4 regions of the Paenibacillus sp. YSY-4.3 genome follow, and region 1 is predicted to be linked to each of the others. Evidence: riboswitches for the same ligand, from Rfam matches in the RefSeq annotation. Region 1 holds a riboswitch; each other region holds the start of a gene.
What was found. Region 1 has a riboswitch for thiamine pyrophosphate ahead of ACYUJT_RS00745 (ECF transporter S component). Riboswitches for the same ligand answer to the same signal wherever they lie in the genome.
Positions count from the first base shown of each region.

Region 1 (7,211 bases):
TGAGTCGTGTCAGAAGCAGAAAGAGATTGAATTCCATAACAATGACGGCGGCCGCAGTAACGCTGGCCGTGCTGGCCGGCTGCAGCGGCATACAAGATAAATCCGATGAAGCGATTGTCCAGGCCACCAGCTCGCTGGAGCAGTCGGTCATCAATGCTGCGGATAAGTGGGGGCAGAGGAGCAAGGAAGCGGGATTGTCCCGGGATATTTCGGTGAGCCATCAGATGGGCAAGGCGACAAAGCTTAGCGTTGACCATACAGTTGGAAATATCAAAGTCAGCACGTATGATGGGGATAAAATCCGCGTTCATGCCGTCGTGTGGTTTGGAAAATCGACCAAGCAGGAGAGCAGGCAGCGCATATTGGATCAAGCTGAGGTAGCTGTGACCGAGAAGGGCGATCAGTTGAGGATCACTGTGCATCCGCAGGATGACCCGAATTCAAGCCTGTGGAAATGGGCGCAAAAAAAATACGGATTCTCCGACTTCATGATCGATTACGAGATAGAAGTACCGCTAGCCATGGAGAGCTATGATATCCGGAATGATGTAGGCATAGTTGAGCTTCATGACCTGAAAGGAAGCTACAGCATCCGCAGCGAAGTCGGACAGATTAAAATGGATAATGTCCGCATTACGGGGCAATCATCGATAATAACGTCCACGGGCAGCGTTGACGTGCGTATTGCCGAATTGAGCGGCGAAGGCAAGCTTAATGTCAAAACGGAGATCGGAAATATTAATGCAGCCCTGGACGATGCTGTGCAGTGCACGCTTGTTATTAAGAATGAGGTAGGAAAAATCACCGGAGCTGCGGAAGGAACGAGCCAGGTCAATGGCGGCGGAGGGGAGATCTTGCTGCAAACACAAGTTGGCAGGATTACCGTGGAGTAAGGCGAAGGCAAGCGGGCGTTATAGCCGTAAGATAATAGCAGGCCGTCTCCATTAAATGAAGGGCGGCCTGCTTGGTGAAAGATATAAGAAATTTCGTTGTCTCCGTTCAAGTCAAGATTTGACTGTTGTGCTGCGCTTGCCGGCGGGGTAGAACCTCCCTAAAGGCTCTCCCATCTTGACCTTAGAGCCCGGGGCAAGCTCAGGAAGCGGCTCAAATGTACCGTTCTCGACTAGCAGGACGACGGTCGAGCCGAATTCGAAATAAGCCATATCGTCACCCCGGTTCCAATGCTTCGCCTCGGAATCTGTATATTTGATGCTGCTTACGTTCATAGCCCCAACTTTAACGACGGCAACTTCTCCTAGATCGTGGGAAATGTAAGTGATAAGCCGCTCGTTGCGGCTGAGTACCCTCCGCATATTTCTCATTCCAAAGTCGTTGACTGGATAGACCTTCCCTTTAATATGCTCACTTTCCAGCTTGTTCCCCGTTATGGGGGCATGAATGCGGTGATAGTCGGTCGGACTAAGGTAAAGCACGAAGAAAAAACCGTGATTATAGGTTTCCGTGCGTGGAGAGTAATTAAGCAATTCCTCCAAAGAATAGTCTTGGCCCTTTACGTTGAGAATTGTTCCCGCCCGAATTTCTCCCATCGCGGTAATTAATGAATCGACGGGGCTGATCAATCCCTCCGGGAGGGAATGAATCGGGCGCATGTCCGGCTTAAGCTTGCGTGTGAAGAATTCGTTCAATGTCCGGTATTCTTTAATGTCCTTCTCGGCCTCATGCAGCGGAATGCCATAGGATTTAGCGAAAGTAGGTATAAGAAGCCGGCTTGCTTCTGAGTGTGAGAACCGACCCATCAGCCGGGAGATCCATTTCCGGGAGGTAAGCTCCGTCATCCATTTCATCCATTTTGCGGTCAAATTGGTTCCCCCTAATTCCTGTGCTGAACAATGGTGCTGCCGTTTTCCATTTCCGACTATATTGACATATAATACAAACTAAATCAACAACGAAGCTGTAATATTTAAATAATGCTTGCTACTGCAGCATCTCTTGTTGTATGGTTAAATCAATCGCATAGTGATACGGGAGCTTGAGGGAATCAGGCTGAGATTGCAGTACAATCCACTGCTGACCGTTAATCTGATCTGGATAATGCCAGCGTAGATAATCCGTTGTTCAAGGTTTTTTCGTGCCTATGAACTCATACAGCCGCCTGAGCATATCCAGCGGTTTTTTTGTTTTTTAGCCATACTAATTCAAAGAAGGAAGAAGAAGGGGAGATGACCGTAATGCAAGAAGCAGTACAAAGAAAAGGCGGCCGGGGGTTGAAGCTGAGCGATCTGCTCGTAACGATTTTCGTATCGATCGTCCTGGGGGTAGTTTATTATTTTTGGAGCGCGGTATATAATTTGTTTTCGTTTTTCCCGCAGGCGGATGAACTCGTCTATGGCATGTGGTTTATGGCGTCTACACTGGTGTTTCTACTGATCCGCAAGCCCGGTGTAGCGCTAATCGCCGAAATTGCCGCGGCGCACGTATCGATATTGTTCGGCAGCGAGTGGGGGATACAGCTTGTAATGTACAGCGTGCTCCAAGGGCTGGGCGCTGAGCTGGTTTTTGCGGCATTCCGCTACAAGAACTATTCAGCAGCTGTGGCGGCTTTGGCAGGTATAGCCGCGGCGGTAGGTTCGTTGATTCCGGACATTTATTATGGATACATCCAGGATTACCAGACTTGGCTGCTGATTGCCAAATACGGCATGCGCGCCGTCAGCTCCGCCCTGATTTGCGGATATCTGGCATATGCGATTGTGAAGGCGGTAGAGGCCACGGGAGTAACCAATCTGCTGCGGCCTGTGGAAGACAAAGATTATGCGGCGCTGGACGATTAAGCGATGATGCCTATATTGACATCCGCCGCGGTAAGCGACCAGCAGAACGGGGCAGCGGCTATAGCAGCTGGCGTAACTGGGCTGCGGCTTAAATTTCCGGGTGAAGAACGCTTCATTTTTAAAGATCTTACTATTCATGTACGGCAGGGAGAGAAGGTATTGCTGCTCGGTCCGAGCGGGAGTGGGAAGTCTACCCTGCTGCAGGTGCTCTCTGGTATTATTCCTTCGCTTGTCGAGGTGCCGATGCGCTGCGAGGATCGGATACAGCCGCCATCCTGGGGATTTGTATTCCAAGACCCGGATACCCAATTTTGCATGCCGTATGTCGATGAGGAGCTAGCTTTTGTTCTCGAAAATCTGGCTGTTCCGCAAAATGAAATGCTGGGAAGAATGGAAGAGGTTCTTCAGGCAGTCGGCCTTCAGTTGCCGGAGCTGCATGTCCAAATCGACACCTTGTCCCAGGGGATGAAGCAGCGGCTGGCTCTGGCCTCCGTGTTGCTCTCCAATCCCCAGGTGCTGTTCCTGGACGAGCCTTCCGCGCTGCTTGACCCGGAAGGCCGGGAACAGATTTGGGATACGGTCAAGAAGGTTTCCCCGGATCGGACGCTGATTATCGTCGAGCATCGGATCGAGGAAATTGCCGGCTTTGTCGATCGGGTCATTCTTTTTGGCCCGGAAGGGCAACTGCTCGGACATGGGGCGCCGCAAGAGGTATTCGGCACGTATCAATCTGAGCTGAAGGAGTTCGGTATTTGGTATCCCGGCGTATGGGAGCACTACTTCTTATCGCCCGAGGGAGAAGCGCTTCTTGAACCGGTTCCTCAGGAGCAGCCGGCATCGCTCTCTGCCGGGAAGCTGCTGGAGGTATCCCGGTTCACAGGCCTAAGGCATGGCAGGCCGGTGATTGAGATTGAGCATGCCACGGTTTCTCCAGGCGATTTCATTGCGATTACCGGGCCTAACGGGGCGGGAAAGAGCTCGCTGCTGCTGAGCCTGATGGGGCTGCTCCGCTCGGAAGGAAATTATTTGCTGCAAGGAGAGCCTTTGGATAATAGGCAATCCGACCGGACCGCAAGGAAGAGCCGATGGCGCAGAAACAAGCGCGATAAGCACGTGGAGCTGGCTGCATCCCGCATCGGCTTTGTGTTCCAGAATCCCGAGTTTCAATTCGTCGCTGAGCATGTGGCGGAGGAAATTGCTTTTTCCTTGCGGCTGGAGGGATTAACGGAGAAGCTCGTGAAGGAGCGAGTCGATGAGGCTTTACTGACCTTCGGCCTCGAGGGGCTGAACCACCGTCACCCTTATCAGCTCTCTCTCGGACAAAAGCGGAGATTAAGCGTGGCTGGCGCCGCGGTGCTGAATAAACCCATTCTGCTGCTGGATGAACCAACCTTCGGGCAGGATGCCGTCAATACCTTTGCGATCCTGCAGGTTTGCGAGAAGCTGCGTCGTCAAGGGACCTCGATCGTGATGGTTACGCACGAGGAGAAGATTGCGGATATCGTCGCAACCCAGCGTTGGGAAGTCCGGGAAGGAAGAATCGTATCCCAGCGATGGACGGAGCGGGGAGAGCGTATAAGGCGTCTCAAGCAGGAAGAGGGGAACCGATGAAACAATTTCTAACACCTAGACGAACGACCTGGCTGCACCGGGCTAACCCTGCTGCCAAGCTGGGGATGATCGTGCTGCTGTTCCTGTTGACCTTATTCACGCACAGCTTGGATTTCATTGCTTACCAGGCAATAGCTGTCTTTCTTGTACTTTTTCTGATGAGCGGCCATCCTCCGTGGAAGATCATGCTGCTGCTTCTCCCGTTGCTGTTCGTATTTGTATCCTCTTCCATTACGATGATTCTCTTTGGCAAAGGGGATACGCTTTGGTGGAAATGGGGAATCATCCGCATATCGGAGGAAAGCTTCTATCGTGGCATCCATATCGGCTTCAAATCGGTGACTTTTGCCGCGGAGGGGCTGCTGTATGTACTGACGACCTCTTCTGTCGCCTTGTTCTATGCCCTGATGCAGAAGGTGAAGCTTGCTCCGAAATACGCGTACAGCTTTATGGCCTCGGTTCGGCTGCTGCCGATGGTATGGGAGGAGTTCCAAATCCGGCGCAGCGCTCTCAAGATTCGGGGTGTCCGGCATAGCCGCGGCATCCGCGGCTGGATCGAGCAAACCAAGCTGTATGCTGTACCGCTGTTGTCGCAAAGCATTCGCCGGGCTCACCGCGTAGCGGTAGCTATGGAATCAAAGGCGTTCCACAATAGTCGGCGCAGGACTTATTATTATACCTCCCAGTTTACGCTATACGACCTAGGGCTGCTGCTCCTGCTGTGTCTGGCAATGGCAGCGGCTTTTAACCTAGCTATCATATATCCGCTATTCGGTATCACGGATGTACGATACTGAATAACAATAACCAATAGAAGTCCAGATTCGCTCAGTGCGGATTTGGACTTCTATTTGGTTAGGTCAGTTTTGACTGATCACGGTCAAATAAATATCTGGCAAAATCCATAGGCCGTTGATACGTATCTTTCCAAATATCCGTCAATCCGGCTTTTCTGAAGCCGTAACGCTGATCCCTGCCGTTGCATTCGATGAAATAGAGTTGTCCTTCCTGCGTCAAGCCGATGTCGATCCCGAGGTCTGCGAGCAGAGGCAGGCGCGAGGACAAATGCCTCGCAATGGTGAGCGATAAATGTTCGACATGGTAAAGGATATCCGGTACAGTTCTAGCGGGAAGACATTGCGTCAGCAGTCCGACGGGGTACGGGCGTCCCCCTTTGCCAATGTTAGAGAGAAAGCTGTTTTGGGGAGCGATCTTGACGAATATCCCGGTAATGCCCCATGCGCCAAAAGCGCCGCGTTGAACGGTTACGCGCAGATCCAGCGGCCTGGCATCGTATTCGGCAAGCGGAATGCGCTGTTGTATGAGATAAGGGGTTTGAATGAACCTGCGATGCAGCCAAGCCGGGATGTTCTCCTTGGTGACTCTATCCGTGATCCAGCCTCTCCTGTTCTTGGAGGAATATACTAATTTCCAGGCTGTTCCATCCCGCTGTACTCTCATAATTCCATATCCAACCGATCCGCGTACCGGCTTCAATACAAGGTCATCGTATTCCGACATCATTCTTCGCAGAGAAGCGGGAGAAGCTTCGGCCGTTTCTGGAAGGTATTCCGATAAATATGGATCCTCTTGCAAGAGACGATGGACGACGTTTTTTCCGTAACGATTGTTTACATTAAAGATGCAAATCCCCTGCGAAACGAGGTTGTGGATTTTACGGTGGGCGCCTGCATCTCTGTAGAGCGCGCGGTTATGAATGACCCTGGGAGTAGGGATTGTTGTCTTGACATAATCGTAGCCACTCTGCACGTAAGCAATGCTTTTGTTTGATCCGGCATCGATATCCCCTAATCTCAGAAAGCAAGGAATGAATCCGTTAGCCCGTGCCGCCTCCTCATAATTAGCTATCGATTCCTGGCCGGTTTTGCGCTGGGGAATTCCCCGGTACATGCTGGAGTTTAGCAGAATACCGACATGGTCTTGCCCCATGGATTTTCCTCCTTTTCGTATACGACTTTTTTGGTTCAGTTTATGTGGCTATAACCTAAATAGCGTGGACGACTGTGCTGTATCATGAGCCTGTTTTAGCTAAAAGAACCGCCTGCAAGGATGCTTCCGAGGGGGCATTAACCTTACCGGCAGAATGCGCATATTTTGGAATGCGGGTTTATTTTTGCAGAGAGGAAGCCAAGCGCATGAGCAGATTAAAAGTAGCGGTCATTACGCCTGGGACCTTTGTGATTCCTTCAGGACATAGCAGCTCCGTCGAACGGGTTATCGAGAAGGTGGCACCATTGGCTGCAGATGAACTGGATATTCGAATATTCGGCCTGTCGGACGGCCAGATCCAGAGCCCGGGAAGCCTGGAATCCGTCCCATGCTTTCGCATGCCCGGAGGCAGACTATACTTAACATCACTGCTTCGCCATTTGAAAAGGTGGCATCCCGACCGAGTGGATGTTCATAATCGCCCCTTGCTTGCTTACCAATTAAAGAGCAGGCTGCCGATGGCCAAGGTATTCCTGACCTTTCACTCAACTACTTTCTTTGACGCCTCCTATCAGTCTGCCGCAAGAATGCGCTGCTTACTGGAGAAGGTGGATCGGATCATCGTGAACAGCCAGTATTTGCAAAAAGAGCTTCAGCGGCGTTTTCCATCGCTCCAGACGCCAATATCCGTTAATCTGTTGGGGGTAAGCCTTGAGGATTTCGCGCCACGGTGGACCTCGCCGGGTGAATACTTGCGACAAGCCAGGCTTACGGATTTGGGATGGAGCCGGCGTAAAATTATTATGTTCATCGGCCGCTTGCTTCCGTCTAAGGGAGTTCATCATTTGCTGAAGG
Region 1 covers NZ_BAABMC010000001.1:174,900-182,110, forward strand. Annotated here, with positions in the region: gene ACYUJT_RS00735 (DUF4097 family beta strand repeat-containing protein) at 1-893, shown strand, start outside; gene asd (archaetidylserine decarboxylase) at 1,005-1,820, opposite strand; TPP riboswitch at 1,976-2,087, shown strand; gene ACYUJT_RS00745 (ECF transporter S component) at 2,193-2,795, shown strand; gene ACYUJT_RS00750 (ABC transporter ATP-binding protein) at 2,799-4,406, shown strand; gene ACYUJT_RS00755 (energy-coupling factor transporter transmembrane component T family protein) at 4,403-5,203, shown strand; gene ACYUJT_RS00760 (YheC/YheD family endospore coat-associated protein) at 5,262-6,356, opposite strand; gene ACYUJT_RS00765 (glycosyltransferase family 4 protein) at 6,563-7,211, shown strand, end outside.

Region 2 (7,211 bases), 150 kb from region 1:
ACTATTGGTATCTTATGAACCGTGGGCTCGTATTTACTTATTTCAGCGAGGGCCAGCTTTATATCGTCATGCCGGATGAGATTAGAGAAGCTTACGCCAAGCTGGACCACGTGAATTTCCACCAACAACGAGCGGGTGCGCAGCTCGTTCATGAGTATATATTAGCTACAACCCACTTATTCGGCGCGATTGAGCCGGACAAGCTTATTGAAATTTATAATGCGCAGAACAGTGAGCAGCTCGATCAGAAACGATTCAAGGAGCTATTCGGAGAGCTAACGAGCAGAGAACAGAATTACACGATAGCTGAGGGTTTCATCATTGATGGATATTTGTCTCTTGAGGAATCGCAAGGAGATTTTAAAGAGCTGTTGTCGCAGATTAAAGGCAAGCCGCATTTCATTCCGAAGCGCGAAGAGCTGTTGAAATATGCCGAAGAAGATTACTTCGAGATGACGCCGCAGCTATCGAAGCTGAGAGCGTATGTGATGAAGGAAATTTCCCGGGATGCGGAATTGGTCGACTATCTTATCGACGATATTCAGCTAGCCTGTACGATGCAAGCGACTTCGGGCGAGTTGATCCATGAATTTGAGAGACGAGGTCTGAAATTCCAAAGCATGGAGCAGGCCGATACCGTTGTCGCTCTGATGAACGATGTATATAACCATACAAGACTGTGGATCCATAGAGGCCATACTCCGTTCGCGATGAACCGGATTTTCGGCAATGTGGAGCTGAGATCGGCACATCGCCAGCTAAGTCCATTGAACAAAAGCCAGGTGTCCGTCACCAAGATCGGCCGCAACGAGCCATGCCCATGCGGCAGCGGCCTCAAGTACAAAAAATGCTGCGGCAAATAATTTGAAATATCAAAAATTTGACAACTCTTGTAAAGACAGATACAGTAATAGTGAAAATGAATAGGAAGTCCACTAGGGGAGCCGTCAGCGGCTGAGACAAGATCTTATCTTGGACCCTTTGAACCTGATCTAGTTCGTACTAGCGTAGGAAAGTGGAGTCGGAATCCAATGTCTGACACTTATTACAGCAGCTTGCTGTCCGTGTAAAGGTGATGTTGAATGAGGCCGCTCCATTGATGGAGCGGCCTTTTTGGTATTTAAAAATGTGCGGCGTCATCCCTAATGGCTTCCTGGTCATGTTCACATTATATCCGGAGGTGGAGAACAATGAGTTTTACGCAGGAGCTTCGACAGAAGGCCGATGGTATTTTTCAGGCAATTTTTGAACACCCTTTTGTGAGAGGAATCGCTAACGGCGACTTGCAGAAGGAGCAGCTCATTCATTACGTCAAGCAGGATCATGAGTATTTAACGGCTTATATGCGGATTTACGGCATTGCCATATCCAAATGCTCGAGCCGCGATGAGATCGAAATGTTTAACCAGCAAATTTCTTTTATTCTGAACAGCGAAGTTCATCCGCATAATAACTTCTGTGCGGTTGCCGGAGTCAGCTATGATCAAATGCAAGGATATGCACTGGCTCCGGGAGCGCATCATTATATCCGCCATATGCTGAATGTTGCGCATGAAGGAAGCCTGGCTGAAATTATGGCGGTGCTGCTGCCGTGTCCATGGACTTACCTGGAGATCGGTGAGAAGCTGATGAAAGAAGTGCAGCCAACCGAAGCGCATCCTTTCTATGAGTGGATTCATTTCTATGCGACAAGGACGAATACGACTGCTAAGTTCTGTGAGCGTCTGGACAAATGGGCGGAAATTACGACCGAGCTGGAGCGCAAAAAAATGACCGAGCACTATTTGCTGAGCTGCCAGCTCGAGTACATGTTCTGGGATATGGCTTATAACGTTCAGGATTGGCCAGTGTCCATGAGTACGGCTGAATACGCCCTGTAGGGGAAGGCTCCTATATGTCGAAGGCATAATCTATCATTCTTACAAAAAGAAGTGAGGCAGATCATAATGAGTACACTTGAAAACGATATAACGGCACTTCTTACGAAGGTTCAGAGAACTAAACCGCTCATTCATAATATGACCAACGTGGTTGTGACCAATTTTACCGCGAACGGGCTGTATGCTCTTGGGGCGTCTCCCGTCATGGCTTATGCGCCGGAGGAAGTGGCCGACATGGCCCAAATCGCCGGGGCGCTCGTGCTCAACATCGGCACATTGACGAAGGAGCAGGTCGAGGCGATGATCATTGCGGGAAAATCGGCGAATGCGCATGGCGTACCGGTGCTGCTGGATCCGGTTGGGGTCGGGGCTACGGCGTTCCGCACGGAGTCGGCGCTGCGGATTCTCCGCGAGGTAAAGATATCCCTCGTGCGGGGAAATGCGGCGGAGATTGCCAACCTCATCGGCGAGACGCGCGAGATCAAGGGCGTTGACGCTGGAGACAGCGCCGACAATGAGAACGCACAGCTAGGGCTGCGGGCAGCGCGGCAACTGAATGCGGTCGTAGCGATTACAGGCAAGGAAGATGTCATTTCAGACGGCAGCCGGTGCAGGGTCGTCAGCGGCGGGGATGCGCTGCTGACCCAGGTGACGGGAGCAGGCTGCCTGCTGACATCGGTACTGGGCGCTTTTGCTGCGGTGGAGAAGGATTTGTTGCTGGCCGGCACGGCAGGGCTGGCATTCTACGGCGCTGCGGCTTCCCGGGCGGCCGAGCGCACATCTGAAATCGGCCCCGGCAGCTTTCAGATCGCCTTCCTCGACGAGCTGGCCAAGCTGCATCCGCATTCCCTGAAGGGACATGCCGCGGTACGCGAATTTGAGACTTCCGCCACAGGGGAGGAACTTGTATGAGCATAGCCAGAGCACTTACCATTGCAGGGTCGGATAGCGGAGGCGGTGCGGGCATACAGGCCGATCTCAAGACGTTCCAGGAGCTGGATGTCTTCGGCATGTCGGCCATTACGGCTATCACGGTGCAGAATACGCTGGGCGTTCAGGGCGTGTACCCGCTGCCGCCACAAGCTGCTGCAGAGCAAATCGATGCGGTAAGCACCGATCTTGGCGTCGATGCCCTGAAGACGGGGATGCTGTTTAGCGCCGAGATTATTGAGGCGGTGGCTGGACGCATCCGGGAGCATGGCTGGCGCAATGTCGTCGTCGATCCGGTGATGATCGCTAAGGGCGGAGCGGATTTGCTGCTGCCGGAGGCGGTACGGGCGATGAAGGAGCAGCTTCTGCCGCTGGCGCTGATCGTCACGCCGAACATCCCGGAAGCCGAGGCATTGTCCGGCATGAGCATCCGCACGATGGCGGATCGCCGCGAGGCGGCCAAGCGCATCTGCGCTTATGGCCCGGCCGTCGCTGTGATCAAGGGCGGGCATGATGAAGACGGCGAGCAGGTGGTTGACCTGATCTATGATGGAGCTTCGTGCACGGAATTGACGGGACAACGGATTCATACCGTTCACACGCATGGAACGGGCTGTACTTATTCTGCAGCGATAACGGCCGGACTGGCGAAGGGATTGCCGGTGCTGGAGGCGGTGCAGATGGCCCGCGGTTATATCCAGGCAGCGATCGAGGATAGCCTAGAGCTGGGCCAGGGGCATGGCCCGACGAACCATTGGGCGTATCGCCGCAGAAGAGAGCAGGAGCGATGAGCGGCGGCAGCATCTCTCCTGAGCAAATGCGCCGGTACTTGCGGATGTACCTGGTCGTCGGCAGTGTGAACTGCCGGGAGGAGCCGCTGCGCGTCGTAGAAGAAGCGTTAAGCGGGGGCGCAACGATGATCCAGTTCCGCGAGAAGGGCCCTGGCGCGCTGACCGGGGAGGCCAAGCTTGCGCTCGCTCTCGAGCTGCAAGCGGCCTGTCGCCGCGCCGGGGTGCCTTTCATCGTCAACGATGACGTGGAGCTCGCCGCTCGTATCGGGGCGGACGGCATCCATGTTGGGCAGGATGATGAATCCGCGGGCGTTGTTCGCGCCCGGATCGGCAACCGTATCCTCGGCGTGTCCGCGCACACGGTGAAGGAGGCGCGGACGGCGCTTGTTAACGGCGCCGATTACATCGGCGTTGGCCCGATCTACCCGACGATCTCCAAGGATGACGCGAGCCCGGTGCAGGGTACAGGCATGATCCAGGAGATGCGGGCGCAAGGGATCAAATTGCCGATCGTTGGCATTGGGGGGATTACCGCAGAGCGTGCCGCCGAGGTGGTGCGTGCAGGCGCGGACGGCGTTGCCGTCATCTCAGCGGTCACGCAGGCGGCGGATGTGCGTAAAGCCGCAGAAGAGCTGTTGGAGCAGGTAGCTGAGGCGGCCGATGTGGCTGAGCGACAATAGAACTGTACGAGTCACAAAGCAGGCCGCAGATTCATATTTGGAATCTGCGGCCTTTTTGCCGTAGTTTTTTTATATTGGCTTGCAGGTAAGCCGAAGATCAATCAGTTATTTGGTTTTAGAAACAAAAATTGGAATTATACGTCTAATTATACACGAGTCATATTTTTCCGCTAACGCACATATAATGTATAAACAGATGCCCCCTTTTTTTCGGTACAAACTATGCCGCACTCTATGAGGCTTAATAAAGACTAGAGAATTTGCGAACAAGATGATAGGAAAGGAAGCAACCCGCCTGGAGCGATGCTTTAAGGGGGATTGCTTCCCGAGCAGCAGCTTTATGAGTCTACTTCCGTTTCCGTTGCCTGTTTTCCTCATTTAGTCTTCGTTTCAGCATGTTCTGCAGCTTTTGCAGTGTCTGCATGAGCTTCGAGGCTCTTGACCTGCTGGCTTAAGAGGTGAATCGTATCGTCCATTTTATCCAGCTTTTCGCCCATCGTTTGCAGTAGGTATTTGATCAGAATAAAGCTTAGAGTAACGGGAAAACCGACGTTCGTGATCAGCGTGACCATATCAGCAACCTGCATCATCGCTCCCTCCTTTCTTCTAAATGTCCTTTCACTAATATAGAGAAAATAATCAGGGAGAATTACAACCAAAGATTTAGAAATAAATGTTATAATTTCAATAAATAAGATGATTTCTCAGTTGTTAATTTTTTAAGAATTTTTCCCTATAGGTAGAAGATGATTTTGAAAGGGGGAGGTAGCTTTGGAAGAACAACAAACCGTGTACGAGCAATATCGGAGAGAAGTGTATCGGATCGCCTGGCGGATTCAGTATCGAGCAAAGGTCGTGCGGAAGCGGGAGTGTTCATTTGGCGGAATGGAACCGGCCACAACCAGTTTCACCTCATCTTCTGATAATAAAATCGTCGTTAGACAGTTGATTAATGCCCTCCCGTCTGACACGGGCCGATCGATTATCTTCAAGATCTATATCCAAGACAAGACTGAGCAGGAGGTTGCCCGTGAGTTGAACATGAGTCAGCAAGGGGTGAACAAATGGAAGCGAAAGATGATCAAAGAATTGTCCCGGATGGTGAGTTCCTGAGCCTGCTGGATAAAGCAAGGCAAAACGATAAGGAATCCACCCTCAAGCTCATCGAGCTCTATAAAGGGGACATTCTACGGGTAAGTAAGTATATTCACACGTCGGAGGAAGATGCCGTTTCGGATATTATATTAGAGTTTCTGGAATTGATTAAGGAGCGGAAGGAGTAGGCAAACCCCTGTGATATCAGGGGGTTGCCTTTTTTTTTATATGGACTGCAAATGTTTTTGTAAAAAAAATTGCAACAGTGGTTGTAATCGCCGGACCGGATTTACCCTTATTATTGGGAGCAAAAAAAACGGTTATGGCGGCGGTATGGCCGCAAGGCATTGAGATCGTAAGTCCGTATGTCCGTAAGGCCGCGATACCGTAAGGCTAAGACTTTAACATGGAGCCTGTGTTTCCGGCCTTATTGGCGCTGCAATCCAGGTCCCGCAGCCTCCTTCCGCCACTGGGAGGGCGTAACGCCTTTATATTGCCTGAACAGCTTGGTGAAATAATTTGGATTGCCGCAGCCGATCTGCTCGGCGATTTCCGTAATGGTGAGATCGCTGCCGCTGAGCAGCCTCATCGCTTCGTTGATGCGAATGTAGTTGACGTATTCAATGAGCGTGGAGCCGGTCGTTTTCTTGAATATTTTGCAAAAATGATACGGGTTGAGATTCATCATCGACGCCGCTTTGGATACGGTGATTGGCTCCGCATAATGCGCATCGATATGGAGCAGGAGCTGTTTGAAGCGATCCGTGTTACGCGTATGGGCCAGATTCGCCCGCCCTTGCTGTTCGCCGGGCATGAAGCGGCGGGAGAGCAGAGTGAACAGCATGTACAGCTGGCTTTTGACCATTAGTTCGTATCCGGGCTGCTTGCCTTCGAATTCGCTGATAACCTCCTCCAGAACATGCTTGAACCGCAGATTCGCGGCATCTTGATGACTTAGTTGGATAGGAAAAAGCAGGCCTCCGTCCAGGTAGGGCGCTATATAGAGCGCGTGCTTCGGATCGGGGGTTTTGCCATGCCGGAGCATCGCCGCGTTAAACACGATGGCGTAGTACTCCAGTGGTCCTTCGTCAGCTGCGTAACCCGCATGCAGAGCGCCGGAGGGGACGATAATAATATCGCCGGGCTGTGCTTCATAGGGGTTGCTGTCGATAAAGAATACGGCCTTTCCCTCAACCACCAACAGAATCTCGAAATGGTCATGCCAATGCAAATAGAACGAAGGGGCTCCTTTCTGCTGCTGCTTCTCGCGAAGTCGAAATATATTAAAGGGATAGGCCGGATCGTTAAAATACGTATGCTCCCGCAATTCCTGAGGGTGGGTCATTTCAGGCAACACTCCTCTAGCGCAATATAGAACCAAAAAAGCACAAGATTGTATAGAGATATATTCAGGGAAGCGCTATACAATGGGCTTATGCTTCACAATATACTCAATATAGGAGTGGTTGGCAAATGCAAAACGGCAATCATTTGTTACGTATAGGCACGCTGGTTGGCGGACAGGATGCGGTACGGGTCATTCCGCAAATTTTGCCGCATGGCTTCGAGTCTTTCAGCCTCACTTTCTGGCAAACAACGGGCGGCATCGATTTGGCGGAGCTTGCCAAGCAGGTGCGAGAGATTATAGATGAGCACGGGGTAGTCATTTCCAGCGTCGGGGTGTTCGGCAACCCGCTGACAGGAGAAGGGGATAATGCAGATACGCTGGCCAGCTGGGAGCGGGTGATCGATCATGCGCATCTGTTCGGAGCGGATATCGTCAGCGGCTTTACCGGCCGTCTGACGGATCGTCCGATCGATGAGTCGCTGCCGCG
Region 2 covers NZ_BAABMC010000001.1:24,856-32,066, forward strand. Annotated here, with positions in the region: gene ACYUJT_RS00110 (SEC-C metal-binding domain-containing protein) at 1-863, shown strand, start outside; TPP riboswitch at 928-1,031, shown strand; gene tenA (thiaminase II) at 1,191-1,880, shown strand; gene thiM (hydroxyethylthiazole kinase) at 1,947-2,792, shown strand; gene thiD (bifunctional hydroxymethylpyrimidine kinase/phosphomethylpyrimidine kinase) at 2,789-3,601, shown strand; gene thiE (thiamine phosphate synthase) at 3,598-4,281, shown strand; gene ACYUJT_RS00135 (hypothetical protein) at 4,656-4,868, opposite strand; gene ACYUJT_RS00140 (DUF1492 domain-containing protein) at 5,053-5,394, shown strand; gene ACYUJT_RS00145 (hypothetical protein) at 5,346-5,564, shown strand; gene ACYUJT_RS00150 (AraC family transcriptional regulator) at 5,804-6,721, opposite strand; gene ACYUJT_RS00155 (sugar phosphate isomerase/epimerase family protein) at 6,850-7,211, shown strand, end outside.
Region 2: linked by a shared signal. The riboswitch ahead of tenA (thiaminase II) and the one ahead of ACYUJT_RS00745 (ECF transporter S component) in region 1 are both predicted to bind thiamine pyrophosphate.

Region 3 (7,211 bases), on a different contig from region 1:
CAGGCAGTCATGCCGATTACAATGCTGTCGTTGGCGGCGTTCTATATCGCGATGTTCAGCTTGTCGACGCCGAACTCCATGCTTCTCAAAGTATGCTCTTATATCCCATTTGTATCTCCGGTAACGCTTCTGCTCCGGTTTGGCGTGGGGGATGCAACGTTCCTGGAAGTCGCATTGTCCCTAGTTATTCTACTAATTGCGATTTTCTTCTTCAGCTGGCTAGCCGCCAAAATTTATCGCACCGGCGTCTTGCTGTACGGCAAGCGTCCGACGTTGAAGGAGCTGCGCAAAGCGATGAAGGCCTACAAGATTTAATTCAGTATGAAATACAAAATAAAACGATATACAAAGGAGAAGGTAAACATGAAGAATTGGAAACGATCGCTCTTATCTCTCTTGATTTCTGTAGGCTTACTCTCTACAGCAGCTCCGGCAATAGCAGCTCCACAGCAAGCGTCGGTAAAGATCAACAACAAGAACGTTGAATTCGTAACGAATGCGCCTATTGTTGATCAAGGAACAACGATGGTACCACTGAAATCAACGCTGCAAGCGATGAATGTGGAGCTAAGCGATGTGCAGGATGATACGATTCATGTCGTTATTGACGGCAAGGAGGTTACGCTGAGCAGCAAGACGAAGCTGATTAACGGCGAGACGTACGCTCCGATTAGAGTCGTTGGGGAAGCGGCAGGTTACAAAGTACATTGGGATCAGCATTCCCGGACGGTGCTTCTTATCTCTAAAGCAACGGGTGAAGGTGCCCGCGGCTTCATGTGGGAAGTCAAAAATGACGGGAATACGGTGTACCTGGTAGGGTCGATGCATATTGCGGACGACAGCTTTTATCCGCTGCGTTCGGAATTCGAGGAGGCTTTTGCAGAAGCTGATTATTTGGGAGTAGAGATTGATCTTAGCAAGGCTGCGGATGAAGCTAATCAGAAGCTGATCATGGATATCGGGATGTATCAGGATGGTACGACCCTGAAAGATCATGTGTCCAAGGAGACATATGCGAAGCTAGAGGATACTTTGAAGCAAAACGGTATGGAGCCAACCGCCTTTGATGCCTTCAAGCCTTGGGTTGTAGAGTCCACCATCAGCACACTTAAATCGATGGAGGCAGGTTATGAAGCAACTGCTGGAGTAGACCTATATTTCATTCAGAAAGCCATGGAACGCAAAGTGCCGGTTTTGGAGCTGGAAACCTACGAGTCCCAATTGGGCATGCTCGACAGTTTCTCCAACGAACTACAGGAGAAGAACCTAAATACGGCGTTGGATAACTTCGATGTTTCGGTTGAACTTGTGGACGATATGGCTGACATGTGGAAATCAGGGGATGACGAGAGACTGCTTGAGTTCACTGAGAGCATGATCGAGGATCCGGAGTATTACAAAGCGATGCTGACCGACCGGAATATCGTTATGGCCGACAAAATCGATGGATACCTGAAAAGCGACAAAAAAGCGGAATATTTCATTGTTGTTGGCGCCGCGCATTACCCAGGCAAAGACGGTATCGTTCAGCTGTTGAAGGATAAAGGTTATTCTGTCGTTCGCAAATAATAGTTTTAATAATCTTGTCAAGCTGATTATGGTAAGTTATAGTGAGAGTAACTGAATATGGAGTGCGGGTGCTGGATGAAGTCCGGCTGAGATTGGAACCTGATGTTCCGGACCGTTAATCTGATCCAGGTAATGCTGGCGTAGAGAACATATCGAATTTAAAGCCATTCGTGTATTCTCGAATGGCTTTTTTGTGTCTTGCAGCCGGTAAATACAAAACGGAGGTAGAGTTAGCAGATGAGAGATTTTCGTTTGTACGCTATTACCGATGAGAAAAGCCATCCCGGCAGGGAGCTTGCCGAAGTGATGGAGGAGGCTATTCTTGGCGGCGCCGATATCGTGCAGCTTCGGGATAAGCACAGTGATCGGGCGGATGTACTGGAGAAGGCAAAGCGGCTTCGCGAATTGACCCGCCGGTATGATGTCCCTTTTATCGTCAACGATTATATCGATATTGCGCTTGAGGTGGATGCGGATGGCATTCATCTGGGCCAGGGCGACACGCCGCTTACCGTGGCCAGGAAAATGGTCGGCGGCAAAATCATCGGCATTTCCACGCATGCGATCGAGGAAGCGCTGCTGGCTGAACAGCAGGGAGCGGACTATATCGGCGTCGGTCCCGTATACTCGACGGCTACGAAGGCAGATGCAGCACCGGTGACGCTCTCCTATGTTCGCGAGGTGGCGGCGAAAATCCGCATTCCATTCGTAGCGATCGGAGGCATCAAGCTGCACAATGCGGATGAAGTAATTGCTGCCGGGGCAACGCGAATTTGCGCGGTGACCGAAATTGTAGGCAGTTCGGACGTAAGAGGAACATGCGAAGCCTTTATTCGCAAACTGGAGCAAGGGGGAGCGGTTCATGGGAAATACGCAGATGGTTGAGCTGAAGGTGAATGGAGTTAAGCACAGCTTGGAGGCGGGAACCGTTCAGGATGTGATCGCCCATTATGGCTTGTCGGGCAAGCCGGTTATCGTGGAAGCAGACGGTGTGATTTTGACACCTGAGCAGTGGGCGGATACAACGGTTGCCTCGGGGATGGTCATCGAGCTAGTTCATTTTGTGGGAGGGGGTTAAGCGGATGCGGGACGATGCTTTGCGTATCGGCGGCCGTTCGCTGTCGTCGCGTTTTTTTATTGGCACAGGGCTGTTTCCCAACCCGTTCGTACAGAAGGAAGCGATCAAAGCTTCCGGGGCGGAAGTGCTTACGTTTGCCATTCGGCGGATCAATCTGGACGCGGTAGAGGATGATTCCATTTTGCAGCATATTGAGGATGAGGCCTATCAATATTTGCCGAACACCTCGGGCGCAAGCACGGCCGAGGAAGCGGTCCGGATCGCGCGGCTCGCTAGAGCCTCGGGTCTGAGTGATTGGATCAAGGTCGAGATTAGCGCGGATGCAAAGACGCTTCTGCCCGATCCGATCGAGACGCTTAAGGCGACGGAAATGCTGGTCAAAGAAGGATTTACGGTGCTGCCGTATATTTCCGACGATCCAGTTACCTGCCGCCGGCTTGAAGAAGCGGGAGCTGCCGCGATCATGCCGGGAGCAGCGCCGATCGGTACGGGGCTCGGTATATTGAATCCCTATAATTTAGGGCTGATCGTAGAGGAAGCTGGCGTACCGGTCATCGTCGATGCGGGGCTTGGAACGGCCAGTGACGTGACGAAAGCGATGGAGCTGGGTGTGGACGGGGTGCTTATGAATACTCCGGTAGCCAAGGCGAAGGATCCGGTCATGATGGCGGCCGCCATGAAGCACGCGATAGAGGCTGGGCGTCTTGCTTATTTATCCGGACGAATTGCCCGGAAGAAGTACGCTTCCGCGAGCAGCGGTTTAGAACAATTCATATTGGAATAGCCCTATGAAAAATAGCGGCTGGGAGCGATAGCATGATGCAGAATATAGTGATTATGGGCGGCGGTATTATCGGATTATCCTGCGCCTTTGAATTACGGAAACGAGGCCATAACGTCACCCTGCTGGAGATCGGCAAATGCGGCGGGCAGGCCTCGGGAGCAGCCGCTGGCATGTTGGCGCCTTACTCTGAAAACCTGGAAGAGCCGGACGAATTTTTTCGGTTGTGCCTCGACAGCCTGGGGCTGTATCCGGCATGGCAAGAGGATGTCAGGCATATGTCGGGGCAAGCTTTTGAATATGCCAACTCCGGCAGTCTTTATGCAGTGTACCATGAGGCCGATATCTTGGCCTTAGAGGGCAGGCTGCTGTGGCAGCGAGCGTTCGGCTCCTCCGGCCGGATTGTTGAGGGTGAGGAGCTCAGGGAGATCGAGCCGGGGATCTCCAGCGAAGTCAAGGCGGCGCTATACACGCCGGAGGAGAGCCACATTTATGCCCCGCATTATGTGCAGGCGCTAGAACAGGCTTGCCGGGATATGGGAGTGCGTATCTTCGAACACTTGGAGAGCGTGGATATTGTCGATTGGCAACCAGAATCGAGGAAAATACCGGAGCAGACGCAATTTCTACGACGCGAAATTGTCGTGAGATCCTTGGATGGCCGAAAATTCGCGGCAGATCGCTTGGTGGTATGCTCCGGCGCATGGGCTCAGGAGCTCTCCGGGACGATTGCGCTTCCCATTCCGATTTATCCGATTCGCGGGCAAATATGCGCTTATCATAACGCTCAGCATACGGTGAGGGGTATGGTCTTCAACAATCAAGGCTACGTGGTTGCCAAAGATAACGGCACCGTCGTATGCGGCGCATCCGAGGATGTTGCCGGATTCGATACTTCGGTTACGGAGAAGGGCATAGAGCGGCTGCGCAAATGGAATAAACGGTTGTTTCCCTCTCTGGAAGGGGAAATCCCTTTTCACAAATGGGCGGGACTTCGCCCTTCCACCCAGGATGGCCGTCCTTTGCTAGGAGCGCTTGAAGCTTCGGATCAGATTGTCTTTGCGGCTGGCCATTACCGCAATGGGATATTGCTCAGCCCGGTGACAGCTAAAATCGTCGCGGATGTCATCGAGGGTCTTGAATTGCCTAGTTATTATCCGGCATTCGCGCCGGAAAGATTCAATCATATGATGATGCGGTAAACGCAGCGTTAACGTAATCACCTCTTCTTGTGGCGGGTATCGCCTTTCGCAAGAAGAGGTTTTTTGTCGTGGCAATCATCACCAATGCAGAATTTGGTCACCCTTGTTGACAACCTAAAGGTTCTGATTTATGATTTATACCCATAGGGGTATATGTATAATGCAAAGCGATAAATCATGATGAAAGGGAGGAATCGAATTGTTCGCATCCAAAGAGATTCAAGTCGATCAAACGCTGGACTGTAAAGGACTGTCGTGTCCTTTGCCCATAGTAAGAACCAAGAAAGCCATGGATGGAATGGATCACGGTCAAGTGATCGAGGTTCAGGCCACGGATGGGGGCTCGCTGGCAGATATTCAAGGCTGGGCCAAAAATACGGGTCACCAATATTTGGGGACCATTGAGAAGGATGGCGTCCTCAAGCATTATCTTCGCAAATCGCGCCCCGACGAGATTGAAGAGGAACAGAAGTACCCCTATATCGCTTCCAATGATGAGTTGCAAGCCAAAATCTTAGCGCAGGAAGCCATTACGATTCTTGATGTGCGCGAGCCTGCGGAATATGCCTTCGGCCGCATTCCCGGAGCCAAGTCCATTCCGCTGGGAGAACTGGAGCAGCGGGCGGGCGAGTTGAATCCGGACGAGGATATCTATGTTGTGTGCCGGACAGGCAGCCGCAGCGATCTAGCTTGCCAGCTTCTTGCCGATATAGGCTTCAAGCTGGTGAAGAATGTGATACCGGGAATGACGGAATGGAACGGGCCTCAGGAACGGGCACTGGAGAAGTAACACTTTTTTAAAATCAAATAAATGAAACCCATGGAGGTATTATGATGTCCACAAAAGTAGCAATCATTGCAAGCAACGGTGGTTTATTCGACGCATACAAAGTATTCAATATCGCTACGGCCTCGGCGGCAACGGAGGCTGAGGTAGCCATCTTCTTCACGTTTGAAGGACTGAACCTGATCCACAAGCAAGGGCATCAGCAATTGCCGCTGCCGGCCGGGAAAGAACATTTTGCCGAAGGCTTCAAGAATGCGAACGTTCCTTCAATCCCGGAATTGGTCAGCATGGCTCAGGAGCTGGGCGTGAAATTGATCGCCTGCCAGATGACGATGGATGTTATGAACCTGCATAAAGAAGATTTCGTTGACGGCATTGAAGTCGGCGGAGCTGTAACGTTTCTCGATTTTGCGAAGGATGCGAATGTATCCTTGTCATTTTAAATAACGATCATTTATCGAAAGGGGATAACTCGAATGTCAGCAACTACTTCACCATTGCAAAAAATGACGGCCGGCGAGTTGACCCGGCGGATTCTGAGCAAGGAGCCTTTATTCATTCTTGACGTTCGCAATAATAGCGACGTAGCCGATTGGCAAATCGAAGGGGAGAGTATTGAGCTGGTCAACATTCCTTATTTTGATTTGCTGGAAAGCGTAGATGCTGCGCTGGAGCGGTTGCCGGAGGACAAAGAAGTTCTCGTTGTCTGTGCCAAGGAAGGTTCCTCCAAGTTCGTGGCCGAGCAGCTCGTGGAAGCGGGAATAAGCGGCGTGTATTATTTGGAAGGCGGCATGAAGGCATGGAGCGAGCATTTGGAGCCTGTGCTGATTGGCAAGCTGCAGGATGGCGGCTCGCTGTACCAATTCGTGCGAATCGGCAAAGGCTGTCTGTCCTACATGGTCATTTCCGCAGGAGAAGCCGCGGTTATTGATGCGGTAAGAATGGCTGGGGTGTTCAAGGATTTTGCCGCAGTGGAGGGAGCAGCGATCAAGTACGCGCTCGATACGCACCTGCATGCCGACCATATCTCCGGCGGCCGCAAGCTGGCGGAGCAAACAGGGGGAACGTACTGGCTCCCTCCAAAGGATGCGGGAGAAGTTACGTTTGAGTACGAGAAGCTGGAGGAAGGAACCGTCGTCACCGTGGGAAATACCAAAATCGAGATCCAGCCGATATACTCCCCGGGACATACGATCGGCAGCACTTCTTTCATTATTGATAACAGGTATTTACTGACCGGTGATATTCTGTTCGTCGAATCCATCGGACGCCCGGATTTGGCTGGCAAAGCAGAGGATTGGGTTGGGGATCTGTATACTACCTTGCACGAACGCTATAAATCGTTATCGGATGAATTGATCGTGCTTCCTGCCCACTTTGGCAAGATGACTGAGCTGGGAGAAGACGGAGCTGTCTCTGCGCGGCTCGGGGATCTCTACAAGCACAATCCTGGCTTGCAAGTCGCTGCCGAAGCAGAATTCAGACGGATGGTCAGCGAAAATTTACCACAGTATCCAAACGCTTATCAGGAAATTCGCCAGACCAATATGGGCAAAATACACCCAGATGAAGAGCAGCAGCGCGAAATGGAAATCGGTCCGAACCGCTGCGCCGTGCATGATAAATAGCCCGCGATTGAACTACGGGGTCTATATTTTTCTGGTGAAAAAAAATTAAAAGAAATAAGCGAACATGGTTTAACCCACTGTTCGCTTATTTCGAATCGTAGACGATGCGCACGCCGAGGCTGGCATAAGTCTCTTCTTTATAGTGGCCTTGCGGGCAGGATTTCAG
Region 3 covers NZ_BAABMC010000002.1:82,828-90,038, reverse strand. Annotated here, with positions in the region: gene ACYUJT_RS07295 (ABC transporter permease) at 1-315, shown strand, start outside; gene ACYUJT_RS07290 (TraB/GumN family protein) at 364-1,569, shown strand; TPP riboswitch at 1,624-1,733, shown strand; gene thiE (thiamine phosphate synthase) at 1,807-2,454, shown strand; gene thiS (sulfur carrier protein ThiS) at 2,432-2,647, shown strand; gene ACYUJT_RS07275 (thiazole synthase) at 2,652-3,431, shown strand; gene thiO (glycine oxidase ThiO) at 3,464-4,630, shown strand; gene ACYUJT_RS07265 (sulfurtransferase TusA family protein) at 4,830-5,420, shown strand; gene ACYUJT_RS07260 (DsrE/DsrF/DrsH-like family protein) at 5,465-5,860, shown strand; gene ACYUJT_RS07255 (MBL fold metallo-hydrolase) at 5,894-7,045, shown strand.
Region 3: linked by a shared signal. The riboswitch ahead of thiE (thiamine phosphate synthase) and the one ahead of ACYUJT_RS00745 (ECF transporter S component) in region 1 are both predicted to bind thiamine pyrophosphate.

Region 4 (7,211 bases), on a different contig from region 1:
ACAGACGCACTGCTGCATTTAATCGCTGCGCGAAACACTTCTCGCGGATGGACGATCGAGGAATTCAAGCTTCCCATGGAAAGCGTCTCCTGAGCAATGATATGATTTTTTGTATTCAAAAATAAACAGACAAAATGTTCCTTCTGCAAATAACGCAGCTGCTCCATCAGCAAATCCGCTGCATCCCGCGGGCTGCGAATGACCTGGGCCTCTGGCAGTCGCGTCTTCGCAAGCCTCTGCCCCAGCTCGATTCCTGCTTTAAGCTGCACCGCTTTGGCCGGGCCGATGCCCTTGAGCTTCATCAGCTCGTCCAGACTGAGATCCACAAGATTGCGAAGCCCGCCAATTCCACTCAGCACACGCTGAGCCAGATGTATAGCCGATTCATCCCGGGTACCCGTGCGAAATAAAATCGCCAGCAGCTCGGCATTACTGAGCGATCCGGCTCCGAATTGCATCATGCGTTCTCTAGGTCTTTCCTCAAAAGGCATATCGCGCAGCAAATATTGCGGCGTATCCATTCATATCCCTCGCTTCCGAATGATTAGGCATTGGTCCGGATAACCGGCCGCCAGCAAATTCATTACGGAAGGATATGCTTTATCTCTTCCTCTTCTTAAACAACGTACATATGAAGTTATTTGTTACATCGTTTTCGGCTGGAATCGATTACCTTAACACTTGGATTCCAAAACGGCAGAGCATCTCGCTCAGCAAGGAAAGCGGCAGTCCGACCACATTGAAATAACAGCCTTCGATTCCTGTGACAAAAATCGACCCGAGTCCTTGTATCGCATAAGCGCCCGCTTTGTCCAAGCCTTCTCCGGTCCTGGCATATGCGGCGATTTCATCCTCGGCTGCGGGTCTCATCGTAACGGCCGTACGGCGATATTCGACTTCCGTTCGTCCGCTATTCGCATCAATGCAAGCAATGGCAGTATACACATAGTGGCTTCGTCCCTGCAATGAACGGAGCATCGAAGCTGCCTTCGCTTCATCCTTGGGCTTGCCGAGCACATGTCCATCCAAGACGACGATCGTGTCGCTGCCGATGATCACGGCTTCGCGCGATGCTTGCTCAAGCGATGTTTGAACCGCCTTGGCCTTGCGCAGCGCAAGCTCCATGACGATTTGCTCCGGCTCCCATTGCTCCGGTGTAGTTTCGTCCGCTTCGCTTGGAATAACCTCAAACGGAATATGTAAGGAAGCCAGCAATTCCCGTCTGCGTGGTGAAGACGAGGCCAATATTACATGCCGCGATGATGAAGCTGCAAATTCCAAGTTAGGATTCTCCTTTGCTCGGCCTTCGCCCGAATAAGTTCAGAGCTGTTAACCTCGCCATTTTTTGACACTTAGCACTTCATTATTATAAGGTTAATTGATCGGCAATACAAACATAAAAAAGGCAGGGGCAACTATTTCCAATTCCCTGCCTTTCGATTGTTCGTTCACGGCCCCTCTTTGCCTCCGACCAGCTCTTGTTCTGCCAGAATGAACCGCATCGCTTCATTTTGCACTTCCCAGAGCATGGTCTGCTCGCCCTTCTCATTAAATTCCTCCATCGCCTCGACCGCACTGTTCATCGCCTTCTCCATTTCCTTCGCTGCAGCCTCTGCGGAAGATGTCAGTTTGCCCCGAACCGAGGCAGCGCTCTTGGTCCACAACTGATGGCTTTCCCTTAACTGGCCGATCTCCTCCTGGCTCTGGCGTTCAGGGGTAGCTTCTCCCAGAAGAGCTGCCGAGGAGGAGCTCAGCATGTAAGCGAGATCCGCGCTTTGCGCCAAATATTGCTGAAGGGATGCTGCATCCCCCTTATATTCCACGGTAACGGATTCCGGCAAGGCAATCTCATGCAAAATAAGGTGGACACCCCCCGTTTTCAGCCTCCCGCTAAGCAATTTAGCTTCTTCGCGATTAGGGGAGACTCCTGCGTATACCCGCTTCTCATCCAAGGTATCCCGCGCAGCAGCGATGCCTGCGGAGCGTAATTGTTCCTGGGCTAGCGCGACGCCTTCCGCCGTGCTGAATACGCCGTACTGCAGAAAATGATAGCTTTGCGAAGGCAGAACGACCTGCACGAGCGGAGCCTGTTCCTCCGTGATTAGGCTGCCCAGCACAGGGATATCTGCCGCTTCTCCGGCTGCCTCCTGCTTCGGCACGCTAATTCCGGGGATCGGCACCGACATTTCCTGATTGAACATCGACAGAACGACGAATCCAAAGAGCGCCCCGGTCACGATCGCCCCGGTCAGCGAGCCGGCAACCTTCCACCAGGAGGTTCGCGTTTGGCGAAAATAATAATCACCGCCGCCTGGTTCGGAGTGCTCCGGAAATACGGCAATCCCTGTTCCGGTATGATCCGTAAAAGGATCTCCCCAATAGTCCATCGTTTCTACCGCACGGTAAGCTGTGGTAATATCTTTGGGTCCCTGATCCGATTGCTCAGGCTCCTTGTCATGCCTTGGAGCGGGGACGGGTTTTATCCCCTGCTGGTCCCAGGCCCCCTGTGCATGGCGGGCTTCCCGCCCGTGTTCATCGAACCGGAATGTCATCTTCGCCTTGTTCACGATCCGCACGCTCCTTGTCCTCTCTTCTACCGTTACAATATGAATATTTGCGAGAATATAGACCAGTTCATTTAGGCGAGGTCTTTACAATTTAATGGAACTCTGTATAATGGGAACCATTGACAACCGCATAACGGAGAAATGCACTAGGGGTGCCTTTGCTGGCTGAGAGATCGTTCCCGATTGAGGAACGGTTAACCCTTTACACCCGATCTAGATCATACTAGCGTGGGGAAGTGCGGGGAAACGATGAATAGCGCTGCATGTTCACTTTAATATATTAAAGCAAGCACAGGCTTGGATCGATAAAACCGCACTCTTCGGGTGCGGTTTTTTTGTCGTTCCAGGCAATGATTAATTTATCCAAGGGAGGAAAAGTAACATGAACAACAATCCGATCGAGCAAAACATTCAAGCTGTGGCTTGCGGCACCAGCCGCATCGTCGGCTGCCGGTTCTCTTTGTTTCCGATGAGCGACCGGTTCGTCCCGATCATTCTCGAAGCACTGGAGCATACCGACACGTCCAAGGTTTGGGTTCAGAGCGATGACGTCAGCACCTGCGTGCGCGGCCGCCATGAGCATGTGTTCGACGTCGTTAAATCCATCTTTCTTCAAGCGGCAAAGAGCGGCGAGCATGTCGCGCTCAGCGCAACTTTCTCCGTCGGCTGCCCGGGAGATACGGAAGGAGACGTCTACATGTCCGAGGACGATGTCCGCTTAAACGAGGGGAACGACACTTCGGTAGATACCGCAGCTCAATTCGCGCTCTATCCGATGGGGGTGCCCCACTATATGGACGTTATCTATGATGCGGTAAAAGCTGCGGAAGCCGAGGGGACGTTCTCCGGCGGGATTCATTACGCCAGCCGCTTGGACGGTAATGCCCATCAGGTTTTCCGGTCGCTCGAGAACGCCTTCGTCACCTCGAGCACCAAGACCTCCCATCTAGTCATGACTGCGACGATCTCCTGCAACAGTCCATCAACTAAACCGGATCATGTGCAGAGGAAGGGGGAATAAGGATGTCATCCTGGAAGCTTCGCGACATTATCGTTCTCAGCTCGCTGTCTGTCGTATTTGCTGTCGTGTACTTGATTTTCCTGCAGGTAGGTAATGTGCTCGTCGGCTTTATGGGTCCGATGGGATATGAGGTCATCTTTGGCATATGGTTTATCGTTTCGATTATTTCGGCCTATATTTTGCGCAAACCTGGAGCAGCCCTGCTGTCCGAGACGATCGCCGGAACGATCGAGGTATTGATCGGCAACGTCACCGGCCCGATTCTGATCCTGTCCGCCTTTATTCAAGGTCTCGGCGCGGAAGCAGCCTTCGCCGCCGTAAGATACCGCTACTACAACACGCCAGTGCTCATGGGAGCAGGCGTAGGCGCCGCCGTATTCAGCTTCGCTTGGGGCTTCTTCCATTCCGGGTTTGCCGCATTGTCCACGGGTCTTGTCATCTCCATGTTCATCGTCCGGGTTATCAGCGGAGCGGTCATCGCCGGCCTGTTGGGTAAATGGATATCCGATGCGCTGGCCCGCACAGGCGTGCTGAGAAGCTTCCCCATTGGAAAGGCCGCAGCCCAAAACGCTAATCAAAAACGAACTTCGGTGAAGCTGTAATGAATACAGCGCTACCGGATCAAGATACGATGGATAAACCGATTGTTTTGGAGACGAAAGATTTATCCCTGGCTTTTAGCGAGGAGGGGGAGGAGCTAGTATTCTCCTCAATTTCTCTCCGTTTGCACCAAGGCGAAGTAATGCTGCTTCTCGGCCCGGGCGGCTGCGGGAAAAGCTCCTTGGCCCTCTGCCTGAACCGGGTGTATCCTTCAGCCATCGATAGCCTGGTGACTGGCGGCGTTTATCTGCATGGCGAATCCCTCGAAGGACAAGACCCAGGGGAGATTGCGCAGCAGGTAGGAATCGTGTTCCAAGATGTGGACAGTCAATTTTGCATGCTCAAGGTGGAGGAAGAGCTTGCTTTTTGCCTGGAGAACATCGGTTGTCCGCGGGAACAAATCAGCGCAAAGATTGACGAAGCGCTGCAGCTTGTCGAACTGACCGGCTGGCGGAACGCACATATCCATACTTTATCTGGAGGAATGAAGCAGCGGCTGGCACTGGCCTGCGCATTAGCCCTGAATCCGCAAGTGCTCATCCTTGACGAGCCTACATCCAATCTGGATCCGCTCGCCTGCTCGCAGCTGGCCGGTCTCATTCACTCTATTCGCAAGCAGCGGCAAATGAGTATCTTGCTTATTGAGCACCAGCTTGATGCCTGGATGCCTTATGTAGACCGCCTTGCCGTGATGGGTACGGGTGGAAAACTTGTGTACGAGGGAGAACCGCGGACCTATTTTGCCAATTCCAAAGAAGAAGCACAACATTTGGGGATATGGATGCCAGGAGCCGTTCGCCTCCACGAGCAGCTGCAAATAGAGAAGAAGCCTACATGGCAGCCGATCACCAGGGATGAATTGACCGAGCTATGGCTGAGCAAACCCGACTCTGTAAAAAGAACGCTGCTTCAACAGCTGGAGCAAACCGAAACCTTCCAGACTGTGCTGCCTGACGGAGGATCCGCCGATCCAAACGGCCAGGATGGCTTGCTGTTGATCGATAGCCTTTCCTTCGAGCGCAGCGGCGGAAAGAAAATCCTTGACCGGCTGTCCCTATCGATCCCGGCCGGGCAGTTCATTGCACTCGTCGGCCAGAACGGGGCGGGGAAGTCGACTCTCGCCGCTCTCTTGTCCGGGATATTAGAGCCGTCCTCCGGCAGAATCAACTTCTCCGGCCAACCTTTGCCGGATTGGCCGGAGCATGAGCTGCGAAAGCGCGTCGGCCTTATTTTCCAGCATCCGGAGCATCAATTCGTCACTGATACCGTCTATGACGAGCTGGCCTTTGGCCTGCGGCTGCAGAAACTGCCCGAGGAGGCGGTATCCGAACGGGTCAATTCACAGCTTGAGCAATATCGCCTGCAACATCGCCGTGATTTCAGTCCCTTCGCCCTCAGTCAAGGGCAAAAACGCCGATTAAGCGTAGCCGCGATGTTGTCCGAGGAACAGCAGGTGCTGCTGTGCGACGAGCCGACCTTCGGCCAGGATGCCTACTCGGCCCTGGAGCTGATGAATTCGCTGCGCGCCCGGGTAGACCGCGGACTGACCGTCATCATGATTACCCATGATATGGAGCTTGTCCAGCAATTTGCCGATCGGGTCATCGTGCTGGGCGAGGGGAGCATTCAATGGGACGGACGCCCTGAAGAATTATGGGATTGGCCTGAGGAGCAGCTTCGGGCGCATAAGCTCGTCCCTCCGCTCACAGCCCATTTGAAAAATAAGCTGAGATCAGCGCTCCAAAGAACACAAGATACCTGTGGGGAGGTTCTCGTATGATACGATCAGGCGCATTTGGCGGGTTCTTGAATGAAATGAATCCCTCGATCAAAGGACTCACCGTCATTATAGGGGTTATTCTGCTGTCGCTCGCCTTCGACCCGGTCACCATTTCCGTCAGCCTGATTTATATATTGATCGTCACCGTCATATTCGGCCGGATTTCCTGGCGCAGATGGCTGTTCTTGTTCGTGCCCTTCTTTATTATGGCCATCGGTTATTTCTGGACGGCCGCGCTTTTTCCGCGTTCCAATTTGCCGCAGGACTCCCCCCTGCTCTTATCGTGGGGAACGCTGAAGCTGACGGAGGCCGGTTTCAATCTGGCCCTCTCACTCGCCTTGCGCACCCTAATGTTCTCGGCGCTATCGCTCATGTTCGTCCTGACGACGGAACCCGTCAAATTTATGCTTAGTCTCATGCAGCAATGCAAGCTGCCGCCAAAGCTAGCGTACGGCATCCTGGCCGGATTCCGCTTCCTGCCTCTGTTCCGCGAGGAGCTTCGCATTATGCAGCAGGCCCACCGGATGCGGGGGATATGGCGGGAAAAGCGCAATATCCGCTCGATGCTCCATGCTTTTAAACGTTACAGCATCCCTCTCCTGGCTAGCGCTATTCGCAAGTCAGAGCGTGTAGCCGTCGCTATGGTATCACGCGGGTTTACCGGCGGCAAACGGGATTTCTACTGCCAAATGAGCATTCGCCTGCGCGATTGGATGTTCATGGGCATCGTGCTGGCCGGTATAGCGCTGGGATATGCAATATCCTATGCGCTAGGCACCTTGACGTGGTATGGGGGCCAATTATAGAGCGTTGAAGAAAAACAGAAAGGAGCTGTCCTCCGCAGACAACAACTGCGCTTGGGACAGCTCCTTTATAACTTGCTTAGGCCAGGCTCTTGGCCAACTCATGCCCTACCTTCCAAATATCGCCGGCACCCATCGTAATGACGAGATCGCCAGGCTGCAGCCGCCCTTGCAAGTCTTCAAGGACGTCCTGCTTTGTCGGCAGATGTCTTGCTCCGGCATTACTGTTGACTTTGATCAGCTCCACCAGCTTCGAAGAACTGACTCCTTCAATCTGCTTCTCTCCCGCAGGTGAGTAAATATCCGTAATGATTACTTCATCCGCTCCGCCAAACGCGCGGCTGAACGCATCCAATAGGAAGAAGGTTCGCGAATACCGCTGGGGCTGGAATACGGCAATAATCCGTTTTCCGGTCGCCTTAGCTGCGGCAATCGTCGCC
Region 4 covers NZ_BAABMC010000012.1:50,692-57,902, reverse strand. Annotated here, with positions in the region: gene radC (RadC family protein) at 1-521, opposite strand, end outside; gene ACYUJT_RS23675 (Maf family protein) at 670-1,281, opposite strand; gene ACYUJT_RS23670 (SPOR domain-containing protein) at 1,449-2,567, opposite strand; TPP riboswitch at 2,706-2,819, shown strand; gene ACYUJT_RS23665 (YkoF family thiamine/hydroxymethylpyrimidine-binding protein) at 2,950-3,588, shown strand; gene ACYUJT_RS23660 (ECF transporter S component) at 3,591-4,190, shown strand; gene ACYUJT_RS23655 (ABC transporter ATP-binding protein) at 4,190-5,968, shown strand; gene ACYUJT_RS23650 (energy-coupling factor transporter transmembrane component T family protein) at 5,965-6,774, shown strand; gene murC (UDP-N-acetylmuramate--L-alanine ligase) at 6,851-7,211, opposite strand, start outside.
Region 4: linked by a shared signal. The riboswitch ahead of ACYUJT_RS23665 (YkoF family thiamine/hydroxymethylpyrimidine-binding protein) and the one ahead of ACYUJT_RS00745 (ECF transporter S component) in region 1 are both predicted to bind thiamine pyrophosphate.